2 regions of the Propionispora vibrioides genome follow, and region 2 is predicted to be linked to the other one. Evidence: riboswitches for the same ligand, from Rfam matches in the RefSeq annotation. Region 2 holds a riboswitch; the other holds the start of a gene.
The links. Region 2 has a riboswitch for S-adenosylmethionine ahead of BMW43_RS07050 (methionine ABC transporter ATP-binding protein). Riboswitches for the same ligand answer to the same signal wherever they lie in the genome.

Region 1 (4,485 bases), on a different contig from region 2:
CCCATCGAACTGCCATGACCGCCAATAAACTTGGTAGCCGAGTGAATAACAATATCGGCGCCGAATTCAATCGGCCGTGACAGGTAAGGCGTGGCAAAGGTACTGTCAATAATCAAGGGAATACCATTTTCATGGGCAATAGCCGCTACGGCTTTAAAATTAAACACGTCAATTTTAGGGTTGCCGATGGTTTCACCATAAATAGCCTTGGTTTTCGGCGTTATGGCCTTACGGAAGTTTTCCGGATCGCTGGGATCGACTAAGATTACCTTAATACCCAAACGAGGCAGGGTGTAGGTAAACATATTGTAGGTACCGCCGTACAGCGTTGACGAGCTGATAATTTCATCACCGGCCTGGGCAATGTTGAAAATAGCCGCGCTGATAGCAGCATGACCGGAAGCAAAGGCCAGGGCGCCAACGCCGCCTTCCAAGGCCGCTACCCGTTTTTCAAATACGTCAGTGGTAGGATTCATGATACGGGTATAAATATTGCCCGCTTCCTTTAGACCGAATAGATTGGCGCCATGTTCGCTGTCGCGAAAATTATAGGATGTGGTTTGATAAATCGGAACTGCTCGGGAACCTGTGGTTGGGTCGGGTTCTTGTCCGCCGTGGACAGCCACTGAGTCAAATTTCAAGTTTTCCGGTAATGCCATAATATGTACCCCTCTCTATTCGCTATATTGTTGTGATAATAAAAAAGCCAAGGAAAGCACTCGAGGTGTTTCCTTAGCCTTCAGTCTTTCTGATCAGCTTATTCACTATCTTCTTTTGTTATAAAATACCATGAAGCCCTCAGCAAGTCAAGCCTTTTTTTACCAGTCTTTGCCCGGTCTCGGCCAGTCCCCGCCGCCTGTAATATTTTATCGGTTTATCGTTATATTCCGTCACCATAAATCCCTTCAACACCGGTAAACCGCTGTTTTTCGGTCCGGTCAAGCTGGGTGACCTTGCCGTCCTTGATCACAATGACCACCTGGCCAAATTTCAGTCCGTCCACAGCCTCTGCGATCCGTTTGCGCAAAGCCTGCGATTTAGCCTGATTGGCCGCCTCCTGTGAAACTGCTTCCTTTTTTGCAGGCATAAATCCTCGCCGCCTCCCCCCGCTGCTAACTATATCTTTTCCATTGCCTTTATCGTATCAGCATAATCTAATTTTCTCGACCCGCTCAATCTGGATAATACGGGAGTCCTGGACGATTAAGGTAACTGAACCGTGCAATGTGCTATTAATAACCTTTTCAATTTGGTCCATAACCGCCTGGGGCACAACTTCCTGCTGCACCGCACTTACGTTCTTTTTTGTATTTGCCATGCTCACACCTCTATAAGCAGTTTGTATCGGCCGGGTTGAAACTAAGAAAACCCTTTCCAAGGAAAGGGTTTGGGGTCATACTTTCCTCTCATCGCCAGGATTAATTATCCTGCTGGAATTAGCACCACTGCATTGCTGCCGGTTGCCGGGTTTCTTCGGGCCAGTCCCTCGACCTCTCTGGATAAGAGCTACTTTATCAACTTATATGAAATAGTATCATAGGGTAATAACAGTGTCAATAACTATTTACCGCCAAGCAAGCAGACCAGTTTTCTGTCTCAGCGCACGCTGAGCTGCTTACAGGTAGTATATGTCCGGTAAGTTTGGATCATGCCATTCCCGGTAGCCGTTCTTAAATAAAGGGAAAAACAGAACCCTCTGCGAGAGCCGGCCACCGGTATAGAAATAAGGCTGGAGTTTGCGCCATCGCAGTGCAAACTCCAGCCTTCGTCATGTCCGATCAGCCGAGCCTACTATTATTCTTCAAATAAACTTGTCGACAGATACCGTTCACCGGTATCCGGCAAGAGCACTACAATGGTCTTTCCTTTATTCTCCGGACGCAAGGCCAGTTGGGTTGCTGCATAGGCTGCCGCACCGCTGGAAATACCGACAAGCAGGCCTTCGGTTCTGGCCAGTTCCCGGCCGGTGGCGAAAGCATCCTCATTGCTTACCGGAATAATTTCATCAATGACGTCTTTATTGAACACGTCCGGCACGAACCCGGCGCCGATACCCTGGATTTTATGGGGACCCGGTTTGCCGCCCGACAAAACAGGCGAATCCTTCGGTTCAACCGCTACAATTTTAATGTTAGGATTTTTTTGTTTCAAAACTTCGCCAACACCGGTAATGGTACCGCCCGTGCCTACGCCGCCGACAAAAATATCAACCTTGCCGTCGGTATCGCGCCAAATTTCTTCAGCCGTAGTCTTGCGGTGAATAGCCGGATTGGCCGGATTTTTAAACTGCTGGGGAATAAAGGCCTTCGGGTTTTCCGCCACAATTTCTTCGGCCTTTTTAATAGCCCCTTTCATGCCTTCCGCACCCGGCGTCAAAACAAGTTCGGCTCCCAACGCCTTAAGTAATTTTCTTCTTTCAATACTCATGGTTTCCGGCATGGTCAGCACCAATTTATAGCCCTTGGCTGCTGCGACAAAAGCCAGCCCTACACCGGTATTGCCGCTGGTGGGCTCAACAATCAAAGTATCTTTGTCAAGCAGGCCTTTTTCTTCCGCATCGGCGATCATGGCATAGCCGATCCGGTCTTTAACGCTGCCTAAAGGATTAAAATATTCCAATTTAGCAATAACAGCTGCCTCATACCCTTTGTTCTTACGATAGTTGCCAAATTCCAGTAGAGGAGTGTTACCTATTAATTCGGTCAAATTCTTAACAATACGTGACATAGTAAATACCCCCGTTTATATTTTAAATTTACATGATAATGTATCAAGCCCAGGTTATAGTTATGCACGAACAAATACGACCTATACCAAATTTTCAGTTTGATCCGGCGTATAAACTGCTGTTGGTATGGTCAGGAAACGCCACATAAACAAAAAAGGCCAAAGAAGCTGCAGCAAGCATCTCCTTTGGCCTTCAGTTTTTCTGATCAGCCTACCATCCAAACCAACTTGTTACTTACATGATAGTACCAATGACAGGCAATGTCAAGATTTTTTTGCCATTAGGTAACCACTGATTAATTCACCCTGCGCGTCCTGACGGATCTTTTTCCGCCTGGCTGCGGCAGCAAAACCTTGCAATAGGGGCCGCTATTCCTGCGGTTTTACTTCCTTGCCAGTCGAAAAAATCTCTCGCCAGCCCGACAGGTTCATTTAATCAGCGGTTACCTAGTGCTCCATTTCTTCCGGCCATTATCCTTCATTATGCAACGCCTGCTGCAAATCCTCAATTAGATCTTCCACGTCCTCAATCCCTACGGAAAACCGCAAAAGACAATCGGAAACCCCCAGCCGGTCCCGAACCTCGGGCGGCACATCGGCGTGTGTCTGAACAGCCGGGAAGGTAATCAAAGATTCCACGCCGCCCAGACTTTCGGCGAACTGAATCAGCCGGACCCGGGACAGCACCTGTGGAACCAGCGAAGGACAGGCCACATCAAAAGAAAGCATGCCACCATAGCCAGAAGCCTGGGCATCCTGAATGGCTTTGCCCGGATGGTCTTCCAGGCCAGGATAATAGACTTGTTTGACCTGTGGCTGGGTTTGCAGCCATTTAGCAATGGTAAGCGCATTGGCACTGTGTTTTTCCATACGCAAAGCCAGCGTTTTAATGCCCCGCAGCAGCAGCCAGCTATCCTGCGGTCCCAGAATGCTGCCGGTCGAGTTCTGGATGAACCGTATCCGTTCCCCCAGCTCCGCAGTGCGGGCAACGACGGCACCACAAACGGTATCATTGTGGCCTGACAAATATTTTGTCCCACTGTGGATGACAAGGTCCGCGCCTAAAAGTAAGGGCTGTTGGAAATAGGGGGATAAGAAAGTATTATCCACAATCGTATGAATATCACGCTGCGCCGCCATACAGGCAATCGCTTTGATATCGGCAATTTTCATCAGCGGATTGGTCGGTGTTTCAATTAAAATGGCCGCCGTATTTTTCTGAATTGACTCCTGGACTTCTGTCAGGTTGCTGCTGTCAATGAAGCTCACCGTAAAACCCAGATTGGCGAAAATCTGGTCCAACACGCGATAGGTACCGCCATAACAATCTTCGGTAACGATAAAATGACTGCCCGGTTTATATAACAATAATACCGCCGTCACAGCGGCCATGCCTGATGCAAAGACATAGCCGGCAGCACCGCCTTCCAGATCTGTAATAGCCTTCTCAACCGCTTCCCTGGTTGGATTCTGGGAACGGGAATAATCATAGCCGGTGCTTTCCCCTAACGCCGGATGCCGAAAGGTGGCATTTTGATAAATTGGTGTGCTGATCGCACCGGTGCGCGGGTCGGACCCTACGCCGCAATGAACTATTTTTGTACTCAGTTTCATAATATCCCCCATTTAACTAAAATCGTAACTAAGACTGGTTTCAGGGCCGAGCCCCCGGTGCCCGGGCTGTTTGTTTGCCCTGTTGGGCAACCGGTAGAATTATACAGTATGCTGGCGGCCGGATTACGTTTTTTCCGGCTAAAC
Region 2 (4,485 bases):
AAATACACGAAAAAACAATCGGCATTGTCGGACTTGGCAATATCGGGCGGGAAATTGCCAAAAAGGCCAAAGCACTGGGCATGCACGTAGTGGCAACCAAGCGGGAAGCAACCACAGAACTATTTGTCGATGCGCTGTACACACCCGATTACCTGACAAAAATGCTGAGCATCTGCGATTTTGTTGTCATGTCGCTACCCTTAACGGAAGAAACCAACGGAATGTTCAATCTGGACTATTTCTCGGCCATGAAACGGACAGCTTATTTCATTAACATTGCCCGTGGCGGTGTCATTGTCGAAGCAGACCTGATTACCGCTCTGGAACAGCAGCTAATCCAAGGTGCCGGTCTGGATGTTTTTGCCCAGGAACCGCTGCCAGACACTTCGCCGCTTTGGAACATGCCTAATGTCATCATCACGCCCCATCTGGCCGGTTTATCTCCCAGCTACCTGGATCGCGCCATTCAGTTGTTTGCCGATGATTTAACACGGTTTATCGATAATGATCAAATTCTTAATATAGTGGATAAACAAAAGGGGTACTAAGGCGTGTTTGCAGGCTAACGGAATGATCCATGGCACAGAAAGCGCCGTCAGGGAGCGTTTCGGATAGTTTGCAAGCAAACACGCCCTAATTCATATTATCGGCCTTTCGGAGAAGACAAAGCTCCGGTGGATCATCCTTGGCCGGAGCTTTATGATGTCGCCTTATGATTTCGATAATTTCGGGCTCGGTCCCGACCTGACTCAGTAACGCAGCTCCCCGCTCGGCATGATTAAAATAGATATAAAAGGCATGCCGCAAATTGGCAGGAAACGTTCCTCGTCCTTGCCTGCCCCAGGCTTCAGCCCAGGCGGGAGCACAGGCATGAGCCAGCACCGCCATAATTTTACCGGCTGTATTGATATCACCACGCCGCTTCCCCACATCGTGCAGCAAAGCGCAGCGAATCAACCGGTGTATGTCAATCGCCAGCCGGCCGGAAAAACTAAGCGCCGTATAGGTTACATTCAGTGCATGCCGCTGTTCGGCCATGCTCATGCCCCAAAATAATTCCTGCTCACCGGGTCGCAAATAACGGTTTGCAAATTCTTCCTCATGTCTGTTTATGCTGGCGGTAAGAGCCGAAATCACTTGTTTCACCCGTGAAAACATGACAGTCTGCTCCCTTAGGCTAAATATAGATAAGTTCTTTACAGCTTTTAGCTTTTTGGCTGGCAGCAGCTTCCTGACGTGACTGCGGGAATAGGGCCAGTTCGACGGACTGCCCCTGCATTCTTAATTCAGAAGCCTTTTGAATAGCCTCCGTCAGTTTGCCGGTTTCCCAGCCCACATACCACTCACGAAAATCAGCGTCCAGTGAAATACCCTGCCGTTCCAATGCCAGCAATACCCGCTCTATTCCTAAGGCAAAGCCGGTGGATGGGCAGTCAACACCGAAGGAAGACACCATATTATCGTAGCGTCCGCCACCGCATAGCGGAAATCCCAGTCCGGGCGTATAGCCTTCAAATACCATGCCGGTATAGTATTCAAAATCCCGGATGATCCCTAAATCAAAATTGACATACTGCTCCACACCGTACCCTTTCAGCAGGCAGTAAATATCGGACAGGTTGTCTAGAGCGGCCCGGCTGACCGGATTCTTAACCATCGCGTAGGCTTGGTCCAGCAATTCTTCTTTGCCGTACAACAGCGGAATCTGCCGCAGCAAAGCCTGAACGTCAGAGCTTAGTCCGCTGGCCGTCAGAATTTCTCCCAGGCCGACCACATTACGATTTACCATACATTGCTTGACCTTTTGGCGCTGTTCGGCGGTCAGGCGGCTTTCTTCCATGATTCCGTTGATAAATTCCACCTGGCCAATATTAACCTGAAAGGTTTGCAAACCGGGATCCTTCATTGCCTGTACAGCCAAAGCAATAATTTCTGCGTCGGCCGCCGGTCCCGGAACGCCCAGCAGTTCTACTCCGGCCTGATAGAATTCACATTGCCGTCCGGCCTGCGCCTGCTCATAGCGAAATACATTGGTTAAATAGAATAAGCGGAGCGGCAAACTGTTTTCTTTAAGCCGGGTAGATGCCACCCTGGCAATGGGAGTAGTCATATCCGGGCGTAGCGCCAGAATGTGATTCTTTTTATCAAAAAACTTGAACATATTCTGCGTCATCTGCTCGTCACTGCCGGCAGACAAAGTTTCCAGATATTCAAAAGTGGGTGTGACCACCTCATCATAGCCCCACTTGGCAAATAATCCGGCCAGCGAACCTTCCACAATCCGTTTATATTTTGCTTCCCGCGGCAAAAAATCTCTGGTGCCGTAAGGAATTTGCGGTACAAATTCATTTGTCTTCATTAAATGGTTACACTCCGTTTCAACATAAATTCAATAAAAACTTACTCTTTTCCCTTTTCGTCAAGCCGCGAAAGAACAATGCCATATCCGTCGGCGCCGTAATTCAGGCAGCGTTTCACGCGGCTGATGGTTGCCGTACTGGCGCCTGTTCTTGCCACAATATCATCATAGGTCGACCCCAACTGCAACATCCGGGCAACCTCCAAGCGCTGCGCTAGAGACTTAAGTTCCCCAATGGTGGAAACATCTTCAAAAAACTGATAACACTCCTCTTCATCCTGCAACAGTAAAATAGCCTGAAACAGTTGATCAATCAACGGATCCTTTAGTTTAGGATTCACCGGCATGGCTAGTGTCACTCCTTATTTTTCCATACTGTATATCAATATATTATATATTCGTGCAGCTAAATAGATTTCCTTCTTTATTCCTTTTTTTCTTTACTCTGTGAAAACTTTATTAAAATGTCCGTTTAAGAAAGATATTATCCAAACAATCTTCTTGACACATACAAAAAACCATGATAGGATTTAAAAAATGAATGATATTATTTATCATCTAGAGTTGGCTGAGGGACTGGCCCAATGAAGCCGCGGCAACCATCCGGAAGGAACGGTGCCAATTCCTACAGGATTTTATCCTGGCAGATGAGAGAAGCCCAAGAGTATGTGCTGGTCTCTTCGCTGCGAAGAGATCTTTTTATTTGCGCGAAAGGAAGGAGCCCCATTGATTAGTTTAAACGGGATTGAAAAAGTATACCACAGTCAGTCCGGCCAAATTCATGCTTTACGAGGCATTAACCTGGAAGTCAAGGCTGGTGAAATTTTCGGAGTAATCGGTAAAAGCGGCGCCGGCAAAAGTACGCTGATCCGCTGCATCAACCGTCTAGAGCAGCCTACGGCCGGAACAGTGATCGTCGACGGTCAGGACATCACAAAGCTAACGGAAAACGAACTCAGGGAATCACGAAAAAAAATCGGCATGATTTTTCAGCATTTTAATTTACTCTCCTCCCGCACGGTTTTTGACAACATCGCTTTCCCCCTTGAATTGGCCGGCTACGCCAAACAGGATATTGAGGATACGGTAGTCCGTCTCTTAAAATTGGTCGGGTTATCGGACAAACGCGATCAATACCCTTCACAGTTAAGCGGCGGTCAAAAACAACGGGTAGGTATCGCCCGGGCTTTGGCCAACCGCCCCAAGGTATTACTTTGCGACGAGGCCACTTCGGCCCTTGACCCGCAAACTACCAAGTCCATTTTGGAATTATTAAAGGACATTAACCGGGAGCTTAAATTAACCATCGTCCTCATAACCCACGAAATGCATGTTATCAAAGAAATCTGCGACCAGGTGGCAGTTATGGAAAATGGTTTGATTATCGAGCAAGGACCTATTTTGGATATCTTTACCCAGCCCCAGGCAGCCATTACCCAGGAATTTATCGGCACCATCATGAATCACGATTTGCCGGATCATTTTAAAGATATGCCCCTTTCGCGGACACCGCTTCCCGACAGTAAACTGTTGCTGCGTCTTTCGTTTATTGGCGATGCTGCCGGCGAGCCAATCATTGCCGGGATGATCCGGCGCTTTGATATCGATGTAAGCATTCTTTACGGAAATATGGATCATATCAGAAATGTCTCCTTCGGTACATTAATTGTTGAATTATCAGGCAACCAGGATGCTATCCATAGGGCGCTTGAATATACCAAGGCACACGAAGTGGGAAGCGAGGTGATCGGCTATGTCCCAAGACATGCTTATGCTGCTGTTTGAAGCCCTGCTTGACACAACCTATATGGTTGCTGTTTCCACATTGATTTCCACCCTGCTCGGTATACCGCTTGGTGTTATCCTGGTTGTTACCGATAAGCGAGGCATCCTGGAAAGTCTGTACATCAACCGTGTTTTAGGCAGTATTGTAAACGCAGCCCGTTCTACTCCCTTTATCATTTTAATGGTGGCCATCATTCCCTTAACCCGCTTATTAACAGGCACCTCTATCGGCACCAATGCAGCTATCGTTCCATTAAGTCTGGCGGCCATTCCCTTTGTCGGCCGGGTTGTGGAGTCGGCTCTGAAAGAGGTTGATTACGGGGTGGTTGAAGCCGCGCAGG

Region 1: linked by a shared signal. The riboswitch ahead of BMW43_RS12945 (YezD family protein) and the one ahead of BMW43_RS07050 (methionine ABC transporter ATP-binding protein) in region 2 are both predicted to bind S-adenosylmethionine.

What each region holds. Positions count from the first base shown of each region.
Region 1 covers NZ_FODY01000016.1:17,877-22,361, forward strand. The annotation lists gene BMW43_RS12935 (homocysteine synthase) at 1-659, opposite strand, end outside; gene BMW43_RS12940 (YezD family protein) at 881-1,087, opposite strand; gene BMW43_RS12945 (YezD family protein) at 1,145-1,318, opposite strand; SAM riboswitch class I at 1,404-1,506, opposite strand; gene cysK (cysteine synthase A) at 1,795-2,727, opposite strand; gene BMW43_RS12955 (trans-sulfuration enzyme family protein) at 3,199-4,341, opposite strand.
Region 2 covers NZ_FODY01000006.1:82,870-87,354, forward strand. The annotation lists gene BMW43_RS07030 (D-2-hydroxyacid dehydrogenase) at 1-548, shown strand, start outside; gene BMW43_RS07035 (HDIG domain-containing metalloprotein) at 634-1,158, opposite strand; gene hisZ (ATP phosphoribosyltransferase regulatory subunit) at 1,178-2,359, opposite strand; gene BMW43_RS07045 (YerC/YecD family TrpR-related protein) at 2,401-2,706, opposite strand; SAM riboswitch class I at 2,911-3,013, shown strand; gene BMW43_RS07050 (methionine ABC transporter ATP-binding protein) at 3,086-4,144, shown strand; gene BMW43_RS07055 (methionine ABC transporter permease) at 4,113-4,485, shown strand, end outside.